One region of the Janthinobacterium sp. GW822-FHT07H11 genome, then DNA from elsewhere that is predicted to be linked to it. Evidence: predicted binding sites of a transcription regulator. Region 1 holds the regulator's gene; each other region holds the start of a gene.
The links. The regulator NrdR, encoded in region 1, represses ribonucleotide reductase genes. The targets are predictions, from matches to a motif close to CACNANATNTNGTG.
Positions count from the first base shown of each region.

Region 1 (8,079 bases):
CAGATTGCCGTATGGTGCCGCTCCCAGGCTGCCTGACCTGCGCCGCAGGAAGCCGCCCGGCTGGCCCACCTCGTGCGCGCGCTGGCCCAGCAGATATGCCAGCATCGCCTCGCCCCGGCCGTCGCCGCCATCGAACGCGCCGCGCTGCGCTGCATCGAGCCGCGTCCAGGCCAGCGGCATCAGGGCGCCCTTGGCGTCGAGCGTGTAGACGGGACGCAAGGCCGCTGGCGTGCCATCCGGCATGGGCTTGTCCAGCCCGCCGGCGCGCCACCATGGCTTGCCGGGAAGCAGTGCGCCATCGGCCCCCACGGCAAACGTGGCGCGCGACAAGCTCATGCTGCCGTCGGCCAGGCGCAGCTGCGTCTGGAACCAATATGCCTCATCCGTGCCGCTGGCCAGCGCCATCAGGGCCGGCCCCGCGAGCGTCGCCGGCAAGCTAGCCTTGTCGGCGGCCGCAAAGGCCGCGCGCAGTCCCGCGATCAGGGCGGCCGGGTCGCTGCCGGGCAAGTAATGGGCGGGCCAGCGGCCATCCACGCTCCATTCATCGACCGCGCTGCCCGTTGCGCTCTTGAATGGGTTGGCGTCGCCGTTCGCATCGAGAAAGCCGCCATACTTGGCCGTAAGCAACATGGGCGTAGAAGCGGGCGTGGAGCCGGGCACGCCGGTCGGATCGCCCTGGCGCAAGTCGCCCGCGTAGTGCTCGACCTTGGCAAGGCCGTCGTTTTTGCCGCCAGGACGCAGGGCCTGCACATGCGACCAGTAGGCCAGGCCCGCCGCATGGTAGCTGGCGCCGCCCGCCCCATCGGCCAGCAGCTCCAGCGCCGCCAGTTCGGGCCGTGGTGCGGGATTGCCCTGCGTGCCGCCGCTTTCCAGGCTGCCCACCGCGTGCGTCCAGGCCATCGCATCAAATGGCGGCGGCGCAAAGCCATCGGCGGCGCGGGCAAGGTCGCCGTTTGATGCGGGAGCCACAGGAACATTGCCGGGCACGTAGCGGTCGCCCGTCATGCCCGCATCGCCGAGGCTGACAACGATGTGGCGCTGGCAACTGGCCGTTTGCGGGTCGCTCCATGGAGTCACGACCGGCAAGCCGTCGTCGATGGCAGGCTGGGCCGTGGCGGGTGGCACCACTGGGCTCGCTTCCCGCCCCTGCAGGTAGCGCAGCGATTCGTACAGCAATTCGGCCAGCGGCGCCGCGCTGGCGTACGCGCCCGGATACGCGGGGTTGCCGCGCCCCAGGCCATTGATGTAAGCGCTCACCCTGCCAACAGGGACCGCAGCTTGCGCCGCATACACGCCAGTGGCGGGATTCCACTCGGCGCCGGCATTGTCTTGCGGCATAAAGTCAGGCGCCGTCCAGCGCTGCTGTCCCACGTGGGCCAGCGGCGCGCGCAGCACGCCGCCATACACGGGGCCGGCGCTAGCGGGCATGCCGTTCAGATGGCCAAACACGCCCACGCGCACCCTGCCGCCATGGCGCTGCACGGCGCCCACCGGCTTGTAGTTCTTGCCGTATGCCAGGCACAAATCGTCGCGCAGCGGCCCCTCGGCAGCGTCGCACACGCGCACGCGGGCGAGGAACACGCCATGCGTGGCGGCAGTGCCAGGCGCATCGCAACTGCCGCCCGCAGGCTGGCCCAGACTCGCGTCGCCGAACAGCAGGCGATTGCGACAGGAAACGATGGCCAGTTGCGTCAGCGCAAACGGCGTCGCCGCCGCCACGCCTGCCTGCAAGACCTTGCGCGGAAAAAAGACGGGATGGGCAAAGAAGCCGATGGGGCTGTCCGCATCGGGCAGCCAGGCGCGCTGCAGCACCGTCTTGCGCACTTCGTCGATGACGCGGTCGCCGCCCGTGAGCGCATAGCGCACGATATCGAGCATGCTGGCGCTGGCCCAGTTCAGAAAGTTGCCGCTAAAACTATCGCCGCCGCAGCCGTGCAGTGCATCAGCCGGCTTCAGCACGGAGAAGTAAGCGGTCGCTACGCGCAAGTCCGGCAACATGACGCCATCCTTGCTGCGGTACGGATAGCTGTAGCACATGCGCGCATGAAAGTAACCGAGGTACTCGCGCTGCGGCGCATAGTCGCCGCCATGCGCCGCACCAGCGGCCGCATGCGTGAGGGACAGGTTGAGCAGCAGATTCGGCGGCACTCTGGCGCCGTGCAAGCCCGCGTCGGCCCGCGCCAGCGTCACGGGAGGTGCGGCCGCAACAGCGGTGCCGCAAGCCAGGCAAACCAGGCCGATCAGCAGCAGCCAGGCAGACCGCAAAGCGGACAGCAAAGCAAACGACAAGGCCCTCATGGCCCCGCTCCCGCAGCCTCTTTGCGATAGTAGCTTTGCAGCACGACTTGCGTGCTTTCCTGCGCGCCAAAACCGATGGCCGTGATGCGGTACACATAGCTTTCCGTGGCCAGGCCGCCAGTCACTGCCGCCGCCTGCGCGCCGGGCGGGTGGAACGGCAGCAGTTCGATCAGATAGCGGGGCCGACGCGAGGGCAGGAAACCCTGCCCCGTCTGCATGACGGCACCCGTAAACTGGCCGTATGGCACGGCGCGGCTGCTCCCTTCGGCGCCATCAAGGTCCGTACTTAGCCAGAGCGCCGGAACGTCCGGGGCTGCTGGCAGGCACAGGCCCAGCGCGCCGCCTTCGCCGCAGCCATCCGCGAACCCGGCCGCGCTGCCTGGCGCGAAGAGGCTGCTACGCCCCGGCGCGCCGGGCAAGCCTTCGATATCGTTCTGCGCATCCACCAATGCCTCCTCCGCCGCCTGAAACGCGATCTGCCGGTCGCGCTCGCCGCGCGCCGCCTTTTCGCCCTGCAAGGCGACCTGCGCCGCCGATATGCCCAGCAACAAGATGATCACCAGCAGGCACAGCACATACACGAGGGTGGCGCCACCGTGACGTACACGAGCTGCGCACCAAGGTTCGCAACAACGGACGCCCGCGCCAGCCATCGCGCCGCCCGCCTAGGCCGGCCCGTTGCGCAGCATGATGCTCGTCTGCACCAGTTGCCGCAGCCGGGAGCGCGTCGCGGCGGGCAGGGACGCGCGCGCGATGCGCACGCCCGTGTCGCCAGCGCCATGCGCCTCGGCATACGCCTTGCCGAACAGGTCGAACTGCGCCGGCCCCAGTTCCGCCATCTTGTCCGCCTGGCCCCCTTCGCCATGCAACAGCAGCGCCACGCGCACGCCGGCCACGCGCTTCCAGTGCGTGCGGCGGCGCAGATCGCGCTGGCGCGCGGCCGCATCCGCACCCACCAGCACCAGCGCCGCATCGTAGGCGTCGAGCGCGCTGGCGTTGACGTAGCGGTTCGCCACGCCGTCGGGCGGCGTATCCGTGTCGAGCCCATACAGCACCTGGAAAGCGTCGACGCCGCGGATGATGGCATCGGCACCCCAGCCATTGGCGCCCCGGTATTTGCAGCGCAGTTCGCCTTCGCCATCGGCGCCCTGGGCCACATAGAAGATGCTCCAGCCCCGCTGCGCCTCCGTTTGCGCGGCGCCCACGCCGAAGCCCGCGCAGTTGAGCACGGAACCGTCGCCCCCCTCCTCCTTGCCGGCACCGTAATAGCGCAGGGCCAGCACGTCGCTGCCATGCAGGGCGCCGGACAGCGCGCCACTGATGCCCTCGCTGTTCTTGCCCAGGCTGTGCGCGTCGAGCCCGGCGATATTCGCGCTGTCGTGCGCGGCATGGGCGACGGGCGCGGCGCTGCTGTCCCAGTTCACGTACGCCGTCTGGCGCACGGCGCGGGCGATGGTGTCGAGCGCATAGCGGCCGTTGTCGTCCAGGCGCGCACTGGCGGACTGGTCGCCATAGCTGCCGCTGGCCGCCAACAGCACGCTACTGGCGGCCAGCATCAATAGCGCACCGAGCGACAGGGCCACCAGCAATTCGAGCAGGCTCATGCCCCGATGCCGGCGCAAGCGGGCGTGCATGCCGTTCATGCGCCGCCTCCGCCCAGCTGGAAGGCCAGCCTGGGCAGCGACTCGTTTGCCGCATTCACGGCGGGCGAGCCATCGGGCTGTCGGCTGCGCCAGCCCAGCTTGATGACGATGGGGGCGCCCTTGCCGCCGCTGCACGCCCAGTGCAAGCCCTGGGCGGCGGCATCCCAGGCGGGCGCATCGCGGCAGATACGCAGGCGCGCGCCGGGCAAGGCTGCATGCAGCCCTTGCTTCCATTCGGCGATATCGAATTGCGCCAATTCGGCCGCGCCGCAGGCGGCAGCGCCGAAGCAGTCGGGCGCGCCGCCGCCAGCTTCGGCGTCGTCCGCCGCCGCATAGGCCACGTTCAGGTAGGGATTGGCCGTATCGGGGCCATGCATGAGCACGCTGTTCGCGCGCATGCGCTCGGCCATGCCGGCGGCCAGTTGCGCGCCCGCCGACAACAGCGCCGACTCATGGCGCGCGCGCAGGGAGTTCAATTGCAAAATGCTGGCACCGAGCAGGCCCAGCGCCAACAGCAGCAGCGACACCAGCACCTCGACGAGGCTGCTGCCACCGGCAGGATACTTATCGCGACCGCCATTGCGCATGCGCTACTCCCTTCCGCAGACAGAGTCGCAAGAACCGGCGGCCCAACTACACGATAAGCGCGCGCAAAAAACGGGGTCTGCGCTGGCGCAAACAGCACAGCGATAAGGTGCGAAGAATGGCCTAGGTATTGATCAGGCCGCTTGCCAGGCGAGCGCTGGCGTGGTGAAAACGGGGCGCAGGAGCGGCCCTGTTTTCAACAAGGTGAACAAGCAGGTGAACGTCAGGGCTTGCGCGCCTGTCCCACTTCGGCGATGGCATCCTGGAACTCGGCCAGGTCTTCGAAATTCTTGTACACGGAGGCGAAGCGGATGTAGGCGATCTTGTCCAGGCGCTTGAGCTCCTGCATGACGAGTTCGCCGATATAGCCGGAATCGACTTCGCGCAAGCCGCTGGTCAGCAGTTTTTCCTGGATGGACGCGATGGCCGTATCCACAGAGGCGGCCGCGACGGGACGCTTGCGCAAGGCCAGCATCAAACTGCCGCGCAGCTTATCCGCAGCGAACTCCGTCCGGCTGCCATTCTTTTTGACGACGGCCGGCATGATAAGTTCAATGCGCTCATACGTGGTAAAGCGCTTGTCGCATTTGCCGCAGCGGCGGCGCCGCCGTATGGCATCCCCTTCCTCCGATACGCGCGTATCGAGAACCTGGGTGTCGCCGTGCTGGCAAAATGGACATTTCATGGGCTGGCTACAACTTTATAGTAATAATTACGGGAAATCGCCACCCTTGTACAAAGGGCGCCCGAATCACTCCGGGCGCCCTGGGGCACGAAGGAATGTGTCATGCAGAATCTTACTCCGTATGACACATTCTGGACAAATAATTATGAGGCGTACACAGGGTGCGCGTCGGCCAGCACTTTCACGGCCGCTTTCACGCGCTCGATGGTGGCGGCGTCATGCGGATTGTCCAGCACGTCGGCGATCAGGTTGCCCACTTCTTCCGCTTGCGCTTCCTTGAAACCGCGCGTCGTCATCGCCGGGCTGCCCAGGCGGATGCCCGAGGTGACGAACGGCTTTTGCGGGTCGTTCGGGATGCCGTTCTTGTTGCAGGTGATGTGCGCGGAACCGAGGATGGCTTCGGCTTCCTTGCCCGTCAGGTTCTTGGCGCGCAGGTCGACCAGCATGACGTGCGATTCGGTGCCGCCGGACACGATGCGCAGGCCGCGCTTGATCAGGGTCTTCGCCAGCACGTCGGCGTTCTTGATCACCTGCTTCTGGTATTCGACGAATTCAGGGCTCAGCGCTTCCTTGAAGGCGACGGCCTTGCCGGCGATCACGTGCATCAGCGGACCGCCCTGGATGCCGGGGAAGATGGCCGAGTTGATGGCTTTTTCGTGCTCGGCCTTCATCAGGATGATGCCGCCGCGCGGGCCGCGCAACGATTTGTGCGTGGTCGAGGTGACGAAGTCGGCGAACGGCACCGGGTTCGGGTACAGGCCGGCGGCGATCAGGCCCGCGTAGTGGGCCATGTCGACCATGAAGTAGGCGCCCACTTCCTTGGCGATCTTGCCGAAGCGCTCAAAGTCGATCTTTTTCGAGAACGCGGAGGCGCCGGCGATGATCAGCTTGGGCTTGCGCTCGCGGGCCAGGCGTTCCATCGCCTCGTAGTCGATGTCTTCTTCCGCCGTCAAACCGTAGGAGACGACGTCAAACCATTTGCCGGACATGTTCAGCGGCATGCCGTGGGTCAGGTGGCCGCCTTCGGCCAGCGACATGCCCATGATCAGGTCGCCTGGTTTCAACATGGCGAAGAACACGCCCTGGTTCGCCTGCGAGCCCGAGTTCGGCTGCACGTTCGCGCATTCGGCGCCGAACAGCTGCTTGACGCGGTCGATGGCCAGTTGCTCGGCCACGTCGACGTATTCGCAGCCGCCGTAGTAGCGCTTGCCCGGATAGCCCTCGGCGTACTTGTTCGTCAGTTGCGAGCCTTGCGCTTCCATTACGGCTGGCGACGTGTAGTTTTCCGACGCGATCAGCTCGATGTGATCGTGCTGGCGCACGTTTTCTTTTTGAATGACGGCGAACAATTCAGGGTCGACGTTGGCGAGGTTGTGATCTTTTGCAAACATGTAAAAACTCCAAGTATGAGGGTTCTTGTACTGGCAGGTTGGATCGAATGAGGGGAGCCGGCGTTAACTGAATAACAACATTGGACAGGCAGCCTCTTCGTGCATTTCCATAGGGGCTGCCCAGGCGAACGGCTGATGAAATCTCACGTTTCCCGGTGGGTGTCCACCTTTCGCCGGCAAGCCGGCCACCACATTGTGGAGGCCGCTCCGACTTTTCGCCAGTCACGTGAGACGTAATGGAAATCAAATTGTAAGTTAAGTGTCCGAATTGAGCAAGGAATGCAACTGTGCCGCTATAATCGCCGCCCGTACGGCGCTGGCGCGCGCTTAAGCTGAACGTAAACCTTGGCGCGGCATGTAAGCGTATGTTACGGGGCTTGCCATTGCAGCCCCCCGTTTTACAATGCTGCGGTGCAACTTGCATGCCGCTTTTACATGGCATTCCGGCAAGCGCCCCAAGTCACGAGAAGAAAAATCGCGTAAAATGTTGCTCAATCTCACTACTGGCGCAATAAACATGCCTTCAGTCTTTACCTGGAACGTACGTGTCTACTATGAAGACACCGACGCCGGCGGCATCGTCTACTACGCAAACTACCTGAAATTCTTCGAGCGCGCGCGCACCGAATGGCTGCGCGCCATCGAGGTGGGCCAGCAGGAATTGCTGCATCAGCACGACGCGATGTTCGTTGTCAAAAGCGTCAGCGCCGACTATCATGCGCCGGCCAGGCTCGATGACACGTTAAGATTAACCTTAAGCATAGAAAAAATGGGGCGCGCCTCCATCGTTTTCCTGCAACAAGCCTGGTGCGGCGACAGCCTGCTCAACACGGCCCGCGTCAAGGTCGGCTGCGTCGACTCAAGCATGCGCCCGCGCGCCGTGCCCGATGTCGTTGCCGCCCGCATGCGCACCGCCTGAGCCGCCCCGCCACCCCCGGATAATTCACCCAACAGACTGCCAGCCAATGAACGTTACACAAGATCTTTCTTTCCTCGCGCTCATCTCCAATGCCCACCTGATCGTGCAACTGATCATGGCCCTGCTGCTGCTGATTTCCCTGACCAGCTGGACGTATATCTTCCGCAAGATGTTCGCCGTGCGCCAGGCGCGCAAGCAGACCATCGAATTCGAACGCAGCTTCTGGGCCGGCGGCAACCTGCACGCGCTGCACCAGAGCGCCAACGGCAACCGCGACCAGAGCGGCGCGCTGGCGCGCATCTTTGACGCCGGCATGGGCGAATTCATCAAGGGCAAGGCGTCCTACGGTTCGCGCGAAGCGCTGGACGTCGGCGCCGTGCTCGACGGCGCCCGCCGCGCCATGCGCGCCGCCTTCCAGCGTGAAATGGACGTGCTCGAGTCGCACCTGGCCTTCCTCGCTTCCGTCGGCTCCGTCTCGCCCTACATCGGCCTGCTCGGCACCGTGTGGGGCATCATGAATGCCTTCCGCGGCCTGGCCAACGTGCAGCAAGCCACCCT
Region 1 covers NZ_CM179507.1:2,066,405-2,074,483, reverse strand. The annotation lists gene AC3RCJ_RS09330 (pilus assembly protein) at 1-2,298, opposite strand, end outside; gene AC3RCJ_RS09325 (pilus assembly PilX family protein) at 2,295-2,879, opposite strand; gene AC3RCJ_RS09320 (PilW family protein) at 2,964-3,941, opposite strand; gene pilV (type IV pilus modification protein PilV) at 3,938-4,528, opposite strand; gene nrdR (transcriptional regulator NrdR) at 4,750-5,211, opposite strand; gene glyA (serine hydroxymethyltransferase) at 5,355-6,602, opposite strand; ZMP/ZTP riboswitch at 6,714-6,838, opposite strand; gene ybgC (tol-pal system-associated acyl-CoA thioesterase) at 7,120-7,521, shown strand; gene tolQ (protein TolQ) at 7,568-8,079, shown strand, end outside.

Region 2 (8,079 bases), 2.6 Mb from region 1:
GCCGGCCAGGTATTTGTCCCATGCCCATTTGTACTTGAACGGCACCAGCTGGTTGACGTCCGTCTTGCCGTTGATGATGCGCTTGTCGTCGGCATTCACGCGGCGCGCCACTTGCTCGGCGTTGGCTTCGGACGGCTCGGCCCCTGCCGGCAGGTTCAAATCGGTATTTCCCAATGGCGCTTGCTGCGCCGGACGCGGCACAGCTGCCGACGTGGTTTCATCATCCCAGGACAACGACATATTCTTCTTCCTTTCCATGCCGGCGAGCCGGCGATCCGCAACAGGCCCGTTGTATCGGACAATGCGGACATTGACAACATTGAATCAGCCCAGAAGTTCTGGGCTGACAACTAAAATCTTACTGGCAGGCTTCGCATTCCTCAAAGCCGTCATCGCCTGGACGCAGGTAGCAGGCTTCGCCATCGGCGTCGTCCGCCGCAGCTGCCACTACGGGCGCCACCACGGCGGCAGCGGCAGCCGCCACGACCGCTGCCTGGGCGCTCTGTGCGCTGGCCGACATGCCGCCATCGACTGCCACGGCGTTCAGCGCGCCCGTCTTGGAGGTCGATTTCTCCATGTGGGTAGCGGCGATGGTACGCAGGTAGTAGGTGGTTTTCAGGCCACGCAGCCATGCCAGCTTGTAGGTCTCGTCGAGCTTCTTGCCCGAAGCGCCAGCCATGTAGATGTTCAGCGACTGGGCCTGGTCGATCCACTTCTGGCGACGCGAAGCCGCTTCCACCAGCCAGCTTGGCGACACTTCAAAGGCCGTGGCGTAGATATCGCGCAGGTCTTGCGGGATGCGGTCGATCTTCACCAGCGAGCCGTCGAAGTACTTCAGGTCGGAGATCATGACTTCATCCCACAGGTCGCGCGCCTTCAGGTCGCGCACCAGGTAGCCGTTGATCTCGGTGAATTCACCCGACAGGTTCGATTTCACGTACAGGTTCTGGAACGTCGGCTCGATACAGGCCGACACGCCGATGATGTTCGAAATCGTCGCCGTCGGGGCGATCGCCACGCAGTTCGAGTTGCGCATGCCGAACTTGGCGATGCGCTCGCGCACCGGCGTCCAGTCCATGGCCGACGAGGAATCGACTTCCAGGTAACCGCCGCGCTCCTCGGCCAGCAATTTGACCGAGTCTTGCGGCAGGATGCCGCGGTCCCACAGCGAACCGGCGTACGATTCATAGCGGCCGCGCTCTTCAGCCAGTTCCGTCGACGCCAGGTAGGCGTAGTAGCAGACGGCTTCCATCGAGGTGTCGGCAAACGACACGGCGGCGTCCGAGGCGAACGGGATGCGCATCATGTGCAGGCAATCCTGGAAGCCCATGATGCCCATGCCGACCGGACGGTGGCGCATGTTCGAATTGCGCGCCTTGTCGACGGCGTAGTAATTGATGTCGATGACGTTGTCGAGCATGCGCATGGCCGTGCGGATGGTCTTGGCCAGCTTGACGTGATCGAGCTTGCCTTCCTTCATGTGCGCCGGCATGTTGACGGAACCGAGGTTGCAGACGGCGATTTCGTCAGGGCCCGTGTTCAGCGTGATTTCCGTGCACAGGTTCGAGCTGTGGACGACGCCGACGTGCGACTGCGGGCTGCGGATGTTGCAAGGATCCTTGAACGTGATCCATGGGTGGCCCGTTTCAAACAGCATCGACAGCATCTTGCGCCACAGGTCCAGCGCCGCGATCTTCTTGAAGACGCGGATTTCGCCGGCGGCGGCCTTGGCTTCGTAGCCCAGGTAAGCCTGCTCAAAAGCCTTGCCGACCTTGTCGTGCAGGTCCGGCGTGTCCGATGGCGAGAACAGGGTCCAATCGCCTTTTTCCATGACGCGCTTCATGAACATGTCGGGAATCCAGTTCGCCGTGTTCATGTCGTGCGTGCGGCGACGGTCGTCGCCCGTATTCTTGCGCAGGTCGAGGAATTCCTCGATGTCCATGTGCCAGGTTTCCAGGTAGGCGCAGACGGCGCCCTTGCGCTTGCCGCCCTGGTTGACTGCCACGGCCGTGTCGTTGACCACTTTCAGGAACGGCACCACGCCTTGCGACTTGCCGTTGGTACCCTTGATGTGGGCGCCCAGGGCGCGCACCGGCGTCCAGTCGTTACCCAGGCCGCCGGCGAACTTGGCCAGCAGCGCGTTGTCCTTGATGGCGTCGTAGATGCCTTCCAGGTCATCCGAGACGGTGCTCAGGTAGCACGACGACAGCTGCGAGCGCAGGGTGCCCGAATTGAACAGGGTCGGGGTCGAGCTCATGAAGTCGAACGAGGACAGCAGGCTGTAGAACTCGATGGCGCGCGCTTCGCGGTCCGCCTCGTTCAGCGCCAGGCCCATGGCCACGCGCATGTAGAACGCCTGCGGCATTTCGATGCGCACGTCCTGGATGTGCAGGAAGTAGCGGTCATACAGGGTTTGCAGGCCGATGTAGCCGAATTGCAAGTCGCGGTCGGCGACGATGGCTTTGGCCAGGCGCTCCAGGTCGAAACTGGCGAGTACCGGGTTCAGCAGCTCGGCGGCGATGCCCTTGGCGATATAGGCCGGGAAATACGTCAGGTATTCGGCGGCAGCGGCCGCTTGCGGCACTTCCTTGCCGAACACTTCCTTGCGCACCGTGTGCAGCAGGATGCGGGCCGTGACCTGGCTGTAGGCCGGGTCTTTTTCCATCAGCGCGCGCGCCGCCAGGATGGCCGACTTGTGCAGCTCTTCGACGGGCACGCCGTCGTACAGGTTCTTTACGGTTTCAGCGAGGATGGCGTCGGCATCGACGTGCTTTTCCAGGCCGGCGCAGGCGGCGTTGATCAGGTCGCGCACTTCCTGCATGTCCAGCAGGCGGCGCACGCCGTTATCCAGCACGTTCAATTGTGGCGCGGAAACTTGCGCGGAAGCGCCCAGCGCCTCCTTCTGCAGGCGGCGCTCTTCCATGTGCTTGGCGCGGTACAGCACGTAGGCACGCGCCACGTCGTGCTCGCCCGAACGCATCAGCGACAGTTCCACCTGGTCTTGCACGTCTTCGATATGGAAGGTGCCGCCGCCCGGCTGGCGACGCACCAGCGCGGCGACCACGCCAGCGGTCAACTGTTCCACCAGTTCGCGGATACGGGCCGAGGCCGCGCCCTGGCCGCCGTTAACGGCCAAAAACGCCTTGGTCATGGCGATGGCGATCTTCGAAGGCTCAAATGCCACCACTGCGCCGTTGCGGCGGATGATGCGATAGTCGCCCAAGGCCGCGCCGGTGCTCGCCACGCTATTGGCCGCGCCGGGCGCTGGCGATACTGGCGTTGGATGGATGGAAATATCTTGTGGTGATTGCATTGAAGCTCCCGTTGTCAGCTAAAGTCAGCCTGCAGTTTTGCTGCCGCGTGTGTTGTTGAATAGAACGCCCGATGGTCAGGGTTTCTTCAGGTATTTATTGCCAAATAGTAAATTTATAATGCACAAGCAGGGTCAGAATTAAAACAGCCAACCGTCACTGCCCGGCTGGCGCGAAACATGATCAAGGGTGATGAACCGCCAGTTCCCGTTGCCATACCAGCAAGCAGGGTAGCTTTGATAATAATTCTGAAAATGTCTGGGATGGCACTACATATAGTCGTTAAATCCAATTTCTGCACTAATTGTAGTGCCCATCGAAAGGCGATGCAATAGTTTTCCGGCATCGGCCCACCTAATTTTTTGTACTTTCTTATACGATTTCGGTTGACTTTTCAGGGTGTGGATGGAAAGCCCAATACCCGCGTAGTAAGCGCTAACGCAGGCCGCTCGCGCAAGGTTTCCTGCCATATTTCCTGGTATAAATTCCAGTCAAAAAATGGCCCCGGATCGGTCTTCCTTCCTGGCGCGATATGTTCATGGCCGCGTACATGGGCCAGTCCGTAGCGCGCCGACAGCGCCGCCGTCAGTGCCGCCAGGACACGATACTGCCGCGGCCGGAAAGGCACGCAATCGGAGCCTTCCATTTCGACACCGATGGAATATCCATTGCACTGCGGGCGGCCATCAAACGTGGACGTGCCGGCATGCCAGGCACGCTGGTCAGCCGAAACATATTGCAACAGCGCACCATCACGCCGCACAAAAAAGTGCGCCGAGACCTGCAAGCCACGCAGGTCGGCGAAAGAAGGATCGGCATTATAATCTACCCGGCCGGTAAACAAGTCCGACACATGCGGTCCGCCGAAGTGTCCGCCAGGCAAACTGATGTTATGGATCACCAGCAAATCGATGTGCGCGCCTGCCGGGCGCGCGTCCCAGTATGGCGAGTCATAGCGCACGGCGCCGTCGCACCAACCGTCTTCATCTATCTTCCACGCCTGCATGGGGCTCCTGTACATTCAATTTTTGCATCCTGTAGCGCAACTGGCGCACGCTGATGCCCAGCAGCCGCGCCGCCCGCGCGCGGTGATAGCGCGTTTGCAACAATGCCCGCACGATCATTTCGCGCTCGGCCTGGCGCATATACAGCGCCAGCGGCACAAGCGGCGCGTCGCTGCCGGCCGCCATGCCGGGCAAGGACAATTGCCGTTGCGGCATCGCCACGCCCGCCCGCAAGGGCGTGACCGTGGCACAGGCCGGCGCCGGCAGCGCAGCCGGCAGGCCCAGGCCGTCAAGCGCGAGCACCCCGCCGTCGGCAAATGCCAGCGCCCGCTCCAGCAGGTTTTCCAGCTCGCGCACGTTGCCGGGGAACGCGTACGCGCGCAAGGCCTCCAGCACGGCTGGCGCCAGGCGCACGACTTGTCCGGGCGCCAGGCGCGCCAGGATCGCCTCACATAATACCTGCAGATCGGCCAGCCGTTCACGCAGCGGCGGCACGGCCAGTTCGATCACATTGAGCCGGTAATATAAATCCTGGCGTACCGTGCCCGCCGCCACGCCGCGCGCCAGGCCATGCTGGCTGGCACACAGGATGCGCACGTCGACAGCCTCGTCGCGGCTGCCGCCAAGCTTGCGCACCCGGCGCTCCTGCAAGGCGCGCAGCAGCTTCACTTGCATGGCCAGCGGCAAATCGTCCACCTCGTCGAGCAGCAGGCTGCCGCCGTGGGCAGCCTGGAACAGGCCCTGACGCTCGTGCAGCGCGCCCGTATAGGCGCCCGGACGGCAACCGAAGAATTCCGCCTCCATCAGCGTTTCGGGTATCGCGCCGCAATTGACGGCGATGAACGGACAGCGGGCACGCGTGCCCTGGGCATGGATGGCGCGCGCCACCAGTTCCTTGCCGCTGCCCGATTCGCCGCGGATGGCCACGGGCGCGCCGCAACGGGCAATCCGGCTGATCTGCGCGCGCAAGGCCTGCATGGCGGCCGAGTCGCCGCTCAGCTGCGGTGGCGCGCCCATGGCCACCAGCTTGCCGGCGGCCACCATGGTAGGCGAATTGGACATGCTCGAAGCTCCCTGCGATGGCGATATCGGATCGCTGCAGACAGATGGTACGCCTGGACGGCGGCGGAGGACGTTACGATACGGATGAGCAATGCGGCGTGCCGGCGGCCATGCGATTACAGCGTGGCGTGCGCGTGGCTGCAGTAATCGTGGCCCTTGGCCTGCACGTTTTCGGACGCCGGGTAGTACACGCCGCAATGGGCGCAGCACAGCATCAGTTCGGCATCGGGCAATTCCTGCACCCGGCCGGGCGGCGCATGCGGCGGCTGTTGCTGCTGCTGGGCACGGGCGCGCTGCTGCAAGCCCCGGATCTTGCTGCGAATCGCAAACAGCACCAGGAATACCAGCGCCAGCCAAAACAAAACACGTGTCATGCGTAACCTCGGTGTAAAACCACTTCAAGTACAAAACGGCTGCCGACATAGGCCAGCAGCAAGGTAGCGAAACCGGCCAGGGTGAAGCTCAGGGCCGTCTTGCCGCGCCAGCCGCGGAAGCGGCGCCCGGCCAGCAAGGCGGCAAACAGCAGCCACGACAGCATGGTAAACACCGACTTGTGGTCCCAGGTCAGCGCCTTGCCAAATAATTGTTCAGAAAACACGATACCCGACAGCACTGTCAGGCTGAGCAAGATGAAACCGAGACCGATCATGCGGAAAAGCAATTTTTCCATCGTCAACAAGGCTGGCAGCTGATCCAGCGCACTGCCGATGAAACCGCGGCTTTCGCTGCGCGTATGCAGCCGCGACTCTTGCAACGCCATCAACACGGCGTGGAAGGCGGCGATGGTCAAGGTGCTGTAGGCAAGCACGGCCACGGCGATATGCCAGCCGAAGACGGCCGACTTGCCTTCCATGCTGACCTGGCTTCCGGGAAACGCCCACGCCAGGCCGACGGCGATGACGGCGCTGGGCATGACCATGCGGCGCAGTCCGTCCAGGCTGAAATTGCGGTTCTCTATCCAGTAGGCACCCACCGACACCCACAGCGCGGCCGAGAGCATGGCGGAAAAGCCGAAGCGCAGGGTGCCTGGCGCCATCAGGTCGAACCACAGGGTGGCGGCGTGCGCCAGCCAGGCGACGCCGGTCAGGCCGGCGATCAGGCGGGCGCGGGAAGAAGGGAGCACCGCACACGCTGCATATAACAGGGCGGCAATCAGAAAGAAATAGGTCTGCATGTTTTAAGTTTACACCATAGCCGGCAAGCGCGATTCAAGCGACAGCATGGGCGGCAGGCAACAAGTCCATTCGCCGATGCAAGCCTGCCATGATATCGCGCCTGAGGCCGCTCGGGGTGGCGCACCCTCAAGATTTCAACAATCTTTCGCGCCGCAACGCGCCGCCTGACTATATTAGTGTGCCGCAAAAAAATGATGGCCCGCTCAAGCGGGCCATCGGACACTGCGGCGGACAGGTTTTCTTACTTGACGTTCAGGCTCTTCTTCGCCTGTTCCAGCAAGTCCGTCTTGACCCAGTCCTTGGCCACGGGCGGTTTCGCCATGCGGCCCACGCCCGTCTTCACCATGACATCGGTGGTGGTCTGGATATGCTCGGGCGTCACGTCGTAGGAATACGGCGAATTGCTGATCGCATCGTCGAAGTCATCCTTCGTGATCTGGCCGCGGAAAATCACTTCGCGCACATATTTTTCCGCCGTGGGCTTGCTGTCGATAAAGGTCTTGGTGGCCTCGACGAAGCAGCGCATGAATTTTTCCGCCACGGGACGGCGTTCCTTGTAGAATTTTTCCGTCATCACCATGGTGCGCACGGGCTCGCCGATAGGCGTGTCGTACGGTTTGATGACTTCAGTACCAAAACCCTTGTTGATCGCCTGCGACGATTGCGGTTCCGATTGCATCATGGCATCGATATTCTTGCCCATCAGCGCCTGGTTCAAGTCCGCGTAGGCCAGGAAGACCAGCTGCACATCCTTGCCCTTCTGCTCGGACACGCTCAAGCCATTTTGCGCCAGCTCGGCCAGCAGCAGCACCTCCTGGATGCCGCCACGCGTCACGCCCACGCGCTTGCCCTTCAAGTCCTTGACGCTGGCGATCTTTTGCCCCGCCCCCGCCACCAGGCGCGCGCCGCCCTTGGCAAAGCCGGCCACCACATAGATGGGCGCGCCGCCGGCACGGCCGGAAATGGCCGCCTCGGACGCCGTCGCACCCACGTCCAGCTCGCCCGCGATGATCGCCTGCATCACATCGAGGCCCTTGGCAAACACGTGTTCCTCGACCTTGATGCCGCACTTGGGCGCAATTTCCTTGATGTACGACACGGCGCCGTAATGGGCGAATTTCAAATTCCCCAGGCGCACGACTTCCTGTGCCTGGGCGGCGCCCATGCCGAACGCCAGCATGAGGGCGGCGGCGATACCGGTCTTCAAGGTCCATTTCTTCTGCATCGGTTTCTCCTGTGGTGGTTGGTGTGTGCCCGCATGGGCAGAACTACGCGAAACACTGCTTTTTTATTATGGGGAGATAGTACCGTGTGTTGAGCCAGGAGCAATCCTTTTTATTTCACGATGCAATATATGCCCCGTCTGACGACATGAATACAGCCCTGTACCTCACGCCATGTCCACTGTCAGAGCGGAAACAAGTTCTGCACGATGAAGTCCACGAAGACCCGGAGCTTCGGCGAGAGATGTTTGCTGGAGGGCCACAATATGCGCAATGCGGTGCAGTCCTAGTTGTATTCGTCCAG
Region 2 covers NZ_CM179507.1:5,830,047-5,838,125, forward strand. The annotation lists gene AC3RCJ_RS25755 (ribonucleotide-diphosphate reductase subunit beta) at 1-240, opposite strand, end outside; gene AC3RCJ_RS25760 (ribonucleoside-diphosphate reductase subunit alpha) at 359-3,313, opposite strand; gene ampD (1,6-anhydro-N-acetylmuramyl-L-alanine amidase AmpD) at 3,706-4,317, opposite strand; gene AC3RCJ_RS25770 (sigma-54 interaction domain-containing protein) at 4,295-5,377, opposite strand; gene AC3RCJ_RS25775 (PP0621 family protein) at 5,494-5,751, opposite strand; gene AC3RCJ_RS25780 (cytochrome C assembly family protein) at 5,748-6,551, opposite strand; gene AC3RCJ_RS25785 (ABC transporter substrate-binding protein) at 6,794-7,777, opposite strand; gene AC3RCJ_RS25790 (LysR substrate-binding domain-containing protein) at 8,062-8,079, opposite strand, start outside.
Region 2: AC3RCJ_RS25760 (ribonucleoside-diphosphate reductase subunit alpha) is a predicted target of NrdR. The motif match lies at 3,579-3,592, and genes of this name have one in related genera.

Region 3 (8,079 bases), 500 kb from region 1:
ATGGCGCTGGCGCAGTTTCAGCTCGTCCGCGAGACGGCCGAAATGGCGCTGGAACAACTGCTCGAAACTGCCGTCGGCAAGCGCTTTTTCCAGCCCCGCCTCGATGTCGCGGGCCAGTTCCGGCCGGTGCTTGCCGACAAAAAAGTACATGGCCGCCGGATAGCGGATGACGAGGTGGGTATCGAGCGCCAGCGGCAGCTGCGCATGGCTGGCCAGTTCGCTTTGCACCTCGATCACGGAACGGGGAAAGTAATCGATGCGGCCCACGGCCAGTTGCTGGAACAGGCCTTCATACGTGCTCGAGGTATCGATGCGCAGGCCGTTGCCTTGCAAGATCAGCGTATCGGGCCAGTCGCGCATCTGCCCTGCCGTCAGGCGGGCCAGGCCGGCCACGCTGCGCACCCGGCGCAGCAACTGCGGCTGGCGCGCGCCGATCAGCGCGACCCGCCAGCCGATCAGGCCACGGTCGATGGGAATGCGGATGGGCAGCAGCTGTTCCTCGCGCGCACTGCTGCTCATGGCCCAGACGATGTCGACCTTGCCCGTCCCCGTGGCGATTTCATGCATGGCGCGCGTCTGCACCATCGCTAACGGCGAACGGCGCAAGGCATAGGTCTTGCCCGAGCGCGCCAGCGCCAGTTGCAGCAAGGCCGTGACATAAGCCTGTTGCGGGTCTTCCTGCGCCTGGTGGCGCGGATACAGCAATGACCGCAATTGCGCTTGCGCGGCGGGCGCGGCAAGAGCGCGTTCCAGCGGCCACAGACAAGCGAGCATCAGCAGGGGGCGGCGCTGCATGGGAGCCCTCCTTTTCGTCATTCTTATCAGAAAGACAGTATCATGCGGCACGCCACTTGTCGACTGGAATAGGGAAACTGTGTATAAAACAACACTTGTTTGCCGCCGCCGTGACGCAGGAGAATTAATCCAGATCAATAAATACGCAAATACAAATAAATTCTCGCGTGCCCCTCTGGACGCCACTCCCGCCGCTCGCCTACGCTGTTTTTTTATTTGAAAAACAAGAGGAACCCATGCAGACAGCACGCTTGAATATCATTGGAATGGATCATGAAGGCTGCGCCGACAGGCTGACGGACGCGCTGGAAGCCGTGGCCGGCGTGGCCACGGTCTGCGTCTCGCTGGCCCGCCATGGGGCCACGGTGCAATTCGATGAACGGCTGGCCAGCCAGGAATGCCTGCTGGCGGCCGTCAACGACGCCGGCTTCATGGGCGAAGCGACGGACGAAGAACAGCTGTCGCCATGCAGCGGCGCCTGCGGCCACTGCCATCACCAGGAAAACGCCGCCTTCTCCAGCAGCACGTCGCCGATTACCAGGCAATCGATATCCACCGCCAGGTAGCAGCGCACCGCATCGCCGGGCGTGCACACCACCGGTTCCCCCTTCACGTTGAACGAGGTATTGAGCAGCACGGGACAGGCCGTAAGCGCATCAAACGCGCGCAGCAGCGCCAGCAGGCGCGCCGGCGCGTGCGCATCCACCGTCTGCACCCTGGCCGTACCGTCGACGTGCGTGACAGCCGGCAGCGCCAATGGTGACTTCACCTGGCAGGTCTCCGTCATGAAGGGCGCCAGGTGATCGAGCGCCAGATGGTCGCGCATTTTTTCCGCCAGTACCATGGGCGCGAATGGCCGGAAACCTTCGCGCAGCTTGACCAGAGCGTTGATGCGCGCGCGCATGGCCCCATCGCGCGGATCAGCCAGGATGGAACGGTTGCCCAGCGCCCGCGCACCAAACTCCACGCGCCCCTGGAACCAGGCCACCACCCTGCCCTGCGCCAGCCGGGCGGCCACGGCCTGCCCCAGCGCGACATCGTCGCCGGCAAAGCGCTGGCCCGCCAGCCCGGCGTGCGCCAATACCGCATCGATCTCAGGCTGGCTGTATTCCGGCCCCCACGACAGATGCCGCAGGCGCTCGCGCGACGACGCCTGGCCTGGCATACGCCGCGCCAGCGTCGCTGCCGCGCCCAGCGCGGCGCCTGCACCACCGGCCGCCGGCTGCACGAACAGGCGCTCGAACGGGCCATCGCGCAGCACGCGGGCATTCGCCACGCAATTCAGGGCCGCGCTGCCGGCCAGGCACAAGTTGGCCGAAGGCGCCAGCGCATGCAGCTGGCGCGCCTTGTCCAGCATGATTTCTTCGAACAGCAGCTGCAGGCTGCGCGCCACGTCCGCGTGGAAGGCATCCAGCGCGCCGCCGGGCTGGCGCGCCGGGCGTCCCAGCAAGGCCTCCAGCGCGGGAGAAAACAGCTGGCCGCCGTCCAGGTCGAAATACGCCAGCTCCAGGCGCATGGCGCCATCGGCGGACGTCGCCAGCAAATGGCGCAGCCGCTCCAGATGATGCGCTTGGCCATAGGGCGCCAGGCCCATGACCTTGTATTCGCCTTCATTGACCTCGAAACCCAGATAGGCAGTCACGGCGCTGTACAGCAGCGCCGGCGTGTGCGGGCTGGGGTCATCGGCCAGTGGCGTGATATGGCCCGCCGCGCCGTGCGCCATGCTGCCTGCGCACATGCCGCCCGGGCCGTCGACGGTGAGGATGGCCGCATCGTCATAGCCGGAAAAGTAGTATGCGCCGGCGGCATGCGCCGCAGGCATGGCGATGAAGTGCACGGGGGCGCCGCAGCCGAGCGCCGCTTGCAGGCCGGCGGCGTCTGGCACCGCCTGCGCCTGCGCCAGCCATTGTGCGCGCCGTGCAGGCGCGATGCCGGGCCGTTCAGCCATGCCGCGCAAGCGCGCGGCGCGCGCCTGCGGCTCTTCAAAATAGGCGATGGCGCCGATATCGGCGCGCGCCAGCCCCGCCTGCCGCAGGCAAAATTCGAAAGCCTGCAGCGGCAAGGCGCCATCGTTCTTGATGCGCGTAAAACGCTCTTCCTGCACGGCCGCCACCAGCACGCCGTCGCGCAGCAGGCAGCAAGCCGAGTCGTGGCCGGCTGACAGGCCGATGATATTGAGTGCCATACGATTCCAGGGGCGCCCGGACTGGCGGGCAAAAGCCGTATTATCGCAGGCCTGTCCCGGCCATTGCCAGCCTCCGCTCACCCTCCCCGCGCTCCCCGGTCGCGCAAATGGGCCAGCACGCGCCGTGGTCCCAGCGCCTGCAGGTCGAACGGCGGCAGCTCGATGGCATCGAGCGTGTTCTTGAACAGCAGGCCCAGCTCCGTATCGCCTTCCAGGCTCAGGCGGCGGCTGAAGAACAGGGTGTCCGGGTCCTCCTGGCGCCGCGCCAGCAGCATCAGGTCATGCACGCTGGCGGCGATGCACAGGTCGGGCACGTCGACATAGCGCTCGGCCACGAAGACCGTGCCCTGCCACTCGAAATCGAAGGCGATCCCCGCATCGACCAGGCGCAGGCGCAGGCTGCGCCCTTCCAGGCTGCGCCGCACGTCGTCGGGCAGCTGCGGCGCCAGCAGGCGGTTCAGGCCCTGCACGAACAGCCACGACGCGGGATACGGCGGCAGCTTGGACAGCAGGTCGGCCAGCGGTTCGGGCAGCCGGTAGGCCATCGGCGGCCGGGTCGGACGCGCGCCTGCAGGAGCGGGCACAGGGACCGGCAACCGGTCCAGTTGATCTTGCATGGTATTTCCTTTCAATTCATTCAATGGGCGGCGCCCAGTTCCATGCCGGGCTGGCCATGCCAGTAGCCATCGCAGGCACCGGCGGGCTGGCAGGCGGCCAGTTGCGCCTGGGCGCCCACGCCGCTGACCTGGCCGCGCCGGGCGCGGTCGAAGATGGCGATCACCTGGTCCGTATGCATCGCTTGCGGACTGATGCGCGCAACGGACACGCCCATGTCCCGCATGACGTCGAGTTCGCGCACGAGGTTGTAGACCAGCGCCGATTGCGTCTGCGTGCCGTTCAGCACCAGGAAGGGCACGTCGTCACGCGTGCGCATCAGCAGGCCGTCCGGCTCTTCCAGGCAGCTGTAGCCGCAATCGTCCTTCGGCAGGTTGCGGTTGCGCGCCGTGAAACAGCGCGCGGAAAACGCCAGCGGCATGCGGCCATAGGCGAACACTTCCGTCTCCATGCCCTCGGGCAGCTGGCGCTGCATTTCAGCCAGTGCCGCCTGGCCCATTTCCAGCGGCATCACCCAGCGCCGCGCACCGAGGCGCGCCAGCAATTGCAGGCTGGGGCCATTGAACACGTTCAAATGGGGGCCGGCGACGAAGGGCGCGCCCTTTTCCATGCAGTGCACGGCGCCCATGTCATTGGCCTCGACGACATAGCGGCCATTGCCCGTGATGCGGCGCAGGGTAGCCAGTTCGGCGCCCGCCTCGATCAGCGCCTGCGTCGACAGCACCACCTCCTTGCCGGCGGCGGCCAGCATGTCGGCGATATCGAGCCAGTCGGCCAGGCGCAGCTCATGCCGGCGCGAGCACACGGTTTCGCCCAGGTAGACGATATCGACGGCGGTGGCGGCAATCTGCTGATAAAACTCGAAGACGGTGGCGCGCGGCCAGTAGTACAGCAAGGGACCCAACGATAGTTTTAGCATGCCTTTTCCAGTATTTTTTAAGTGACAAAAGCGTAGCGAGCGGCTCGCGGCGGGGCCGGGAAGCGCAGCCGTGCTCCGGCACGGGGCCGCCGAGGCGGTGAGCATCGCAGGCCGCGCCCCGGGACGCGCAGTAGGTCTTGCTATTTCCAGGAGCGGTGATACGCGCCCAAGGTGTGCTGCTGGCCTTCGGCCAGCTTGTCCATGGCCGCCATCCAGCCCGGCTTGACGGCGTAGCGCGCATTGCCTTCGCGGCAGGCGTCGATCGCTTCGCGCCACACGCGCGTCACCTGCGCCACGTAGGCAGGGCTGCGCTGGCGGCCTTCGATTTTGACGGCGCGCACGCCCATGGCGATCAGTTGCGGCAGCAGCGCCAGCGTGTTCAGGCTGGCCGGCTCCTCGATGGCGTAGTACTCCTCGTCGTTGACCTCGAAGCGTCCCTTGCACAGGGTCGGGTAACTGGCGTTTTCGCCGGGCGCATAGCGGTCGATCAGCACGCCGTTCAGGCGCGACTCGAGGCCGTTCGGCGTCTCGAGCCAGCGCACGGACTTGGCCGGCGAGCACACGCCGTGCGTGTTCGGCGCCTCGCCCGTCGCATACGAGGACAGCGCGCAGCGCCCTTCGACCATCACGCACAGGCTGCCAAAGCCGAAGACCTCGATCTCGACGTCGGTCTTGCTGATCAATTGCTCGACCTGCGCCATCGACAGCACGCGCGGCAGCACGGCGCGGGCGATGCCGAAGTGCTCGCGATAGAAATTGATGGCTTCATAATTGGTGGCCGAGCCCTGCACGGACAGGTGCAGGCGCAGCTGCGGCTGGTGCTGGGCCGCGTAGGCCATCAGGCCCGGATCGGCGACGATCATGGCGTCGATGCCGGCTTGCGCGGCGCGGTCGATGGCGCTGCGCCACACGGCCCAGTTATGCGGCTGCGGATAGGTATTCAGCGCCAGCAGCACCTTGCGTCCATATTGATGGGCATAGCGCACGCCCTCGGCGATGGCCTTCTCGTCGAAATTGAGGCCGGCGAAATTGCGCGCATTGGTGGCGTCGCGAAAACCCAGGTACACGGTGTCGGCGCCATTGTCGACGGCGGCCTTCAGGGCCGGCAGGCTGCCGGCGGGACAGACCAGCTCCAGCGGTCCGGCCGCATGGGTGGCGATGCTTGCTTCTAGCTTCATGATGTTCACAATCCTGTGGCGGCTCAGGGTCGAGACTATAGCCCCGCCCATGCCACCCAGTCCTTGATGCAGGTGAAGGAATGCTTGCATGGCTGGCGCGCGTTCAACTTGCTTGACCTGGCTGTAGAATGCCCCCCTTTTCTCCCTCTTCGATTGCCCGCCATGACCCGCAAACCGCTGCTGATTTTCCTGCTCACCCTGTTCCTCACCGCGCTGCAGGTGCAGTGGGCCGGACCGGCCGACGGCCATGACGCGGGGACCGTCTCCTTGCTGTCGCCGGAAGTGCTGGGCGCGTATCCGGGCGTGCTGCTGCTGTTCCTGCTGGCCGTGTTCGCGCGCCGCCACATGCCCCTGCTGCGCCAGGCCGCCATCTGCACGGGCCTGCTGGCCGTCTACTGGCTGCTGGCGAACTACGTCACCTTCGACGCGCGCGTGGCCAGCTGGAGCACCTATACGCCACTGGAAATCTGGACCCACGTGCTGCCCGCCTCCGTCGCCAGCATCGCCGCCTGCGGCGCCGCGTTCTTTTGCGCGAGCTGGCTGATCCTGCGCGAAACGCGCTGGAACAAAAGCGGCTGAGGTGGTTTTTTCACCTGGATCAAGGATACGCGAATCGCTTGCACGCCACCTTTGACTGCACTACATTTAGTGGATAACCTTCATAAAAACACCGCATGTTGTGTTTATTGGAGGTTTCATGACGACGAATGCAGTTTCCCCCACACGCGGCCAGGTCGATGTCGCCGCGTCCATCAATGAATACCTGGAGCGGCGCGACTGGCGCGTCAACGCCAACGCCAACCAGGGATATTCGCTGGGCGGCCTGATACTCAACGTGTCGGGCAAGGTCATCGCCAACTACTGGCTGGACCAGGTGTATCCGCCGGAGGTGGGCGCGGCGCACCGCGAAGCGGCGCTGCACATCCACGACCTCGACATGCTGGCCGGCTACTGCGCCGGCTGGTCGCTGCGCACCCTGCTGCATGAAGGCTTGAACGGCGTGCCGGGCAAGATCGAATCAGGTCCGCCCAAGCACATGTCGAGCGCCATCGGCCAGATCGTCAATTTCCTCGGCACCCTGCAGAACGAGTGGGCCGGCGCGCAGGCCTTCAGTTCCTTCGACACCTACATGGCGCCCTACATCCGCAAGGACGGCCTGCGCTACGAAGACGTGCGCCAGTACATGCAGGAGCTGATCTTCAACCTCAACGTGCCATCGCGCTGGGGCACGCAGACGCCGTTTACCAACCTCACCTTCGACTGGGTCTGCCCGGACGACCTGCGCGGGCAGATTCCCGTCATCGCCGGCCAGGAGATGGACTTCAGCTATGGCGAGCTGCAGGCGGAGATGGACATGATCAACCGCGCCTACATCGAAATCATGATGGCGGGCGACGCCAAGGGCCGCGTCTTTACCTTCCCCATCCCCACCTATAACATCACCGGGGATTTCGACTGGCATAGCGAAAACGCGGAACGCCTGTTCGAAATGACGGCGCGCTACGGCCTGCCCTACTTCCAGAATTTCATCAATTCGGAACTCAAGCCGAACATGATACGCTCCATGTGCTGCCGCTTGCAGCTGGATTTGCGCGAACTGCTGAAAAGGGGCAATGGCCTGTTCGGTTCCGCCGAGCAGACGGGTTCCCTGGGCGTGGTGACCATCAACTGCGCGCGCCTGGGCCACCTGTGGCGCGGCGACGAGCCAGCCTTGATGGCGGACCTGGACCGCCTGCTGGAACTGGGCAAGGTCAGCCTGGAAATCAAGCGCCGCACCATCGAGGAACTGATGCAGCAAGGCCTGTTCCCGTACACGAAGCGCTACCTGGGCACCCTGCGCAATCACTTTTCCACCCTGGGCGTGAACGGCATCAACGAGATGATCCGCAATTTCAGCGGCGACGCTTACGACATCACGACGCCCGAAGGCCATGCGCTGGCCGTGCGCCTGCTCGACCACGTGCGCGAGCGCATGGTGCAATTCCAGGAAGAGACGGGCCATATGTACAACCTGGAAGCGACGCCGGCCGAAGGCACGACGTACCGCTTCGCCCGCGAAGACCGCAAGCGCTATCCGTCCATCCTGCAGGCCGGCACGCCGGACAACCCGTATTACACGAACTCGTCGCAGCTGCCCGTGGGCCACACGGACGATCCGTTCGAGGCACTGGAATTGCAGGATGCGCTGCAGCGCAAGTACACGGGCGGCACGGTGCTGCACCTGTACATGACGGAAGCGCTGTCGGACGCCAACGCCTGCCGCGAACTGGTGAAACGCGCCCTGAGCCGCTTTTCCCTGCCCTACATCACCGTCACGCCCACGTTTTCCATCTGCCCGCGCCACGGCTACCTGGCCGGCAAACATGAATTCTGTCCCACCTGCGACG
Region 3 covers NZ_CM179507.1:2,564,287-2,572,365, reverse strand. The annotation lists gene AC3RCJ_RS11515 (substrate-binding periplasmic protein) at 1-795, opposite strand, end outside; gene AC3RCJ_RS11510 (heavy-metal-associated domain-containing protein) at 1,032-1,361, shown strand; gene AC3RCJ_RS11505 (carbamoyltransferase family protein) at 1,289-2,980, opposite strand; gene ubiT (ubiquinone anaerobic biosynthesis accessory factor UbiT) at 3,058-3,597, opposite strand; gene ubiV (ubiquinone anaerobic biosynthesis protein UbiV) at 3,618-4,514, opposite strand; gene ubiU (ubiquinone anaerobic biosynthesis protein UbiU) at 4,655-5,692, opposite strand; gene AC3RCJ_RS11485 (hypothetical protein) at 5,855-6,271, shown strand; gene AC3RCJ_RS11480 (ribonucleoside triphosphate reductase) at 6,390-8,079, shown strand, end outside.
Region 3: AC3RCJ_RS11480 (ribonucleoside triphosphate reductase) is a predicted target of NrdR. The motif match lies at 6,330-6,343, and genes of this name have one in related genera.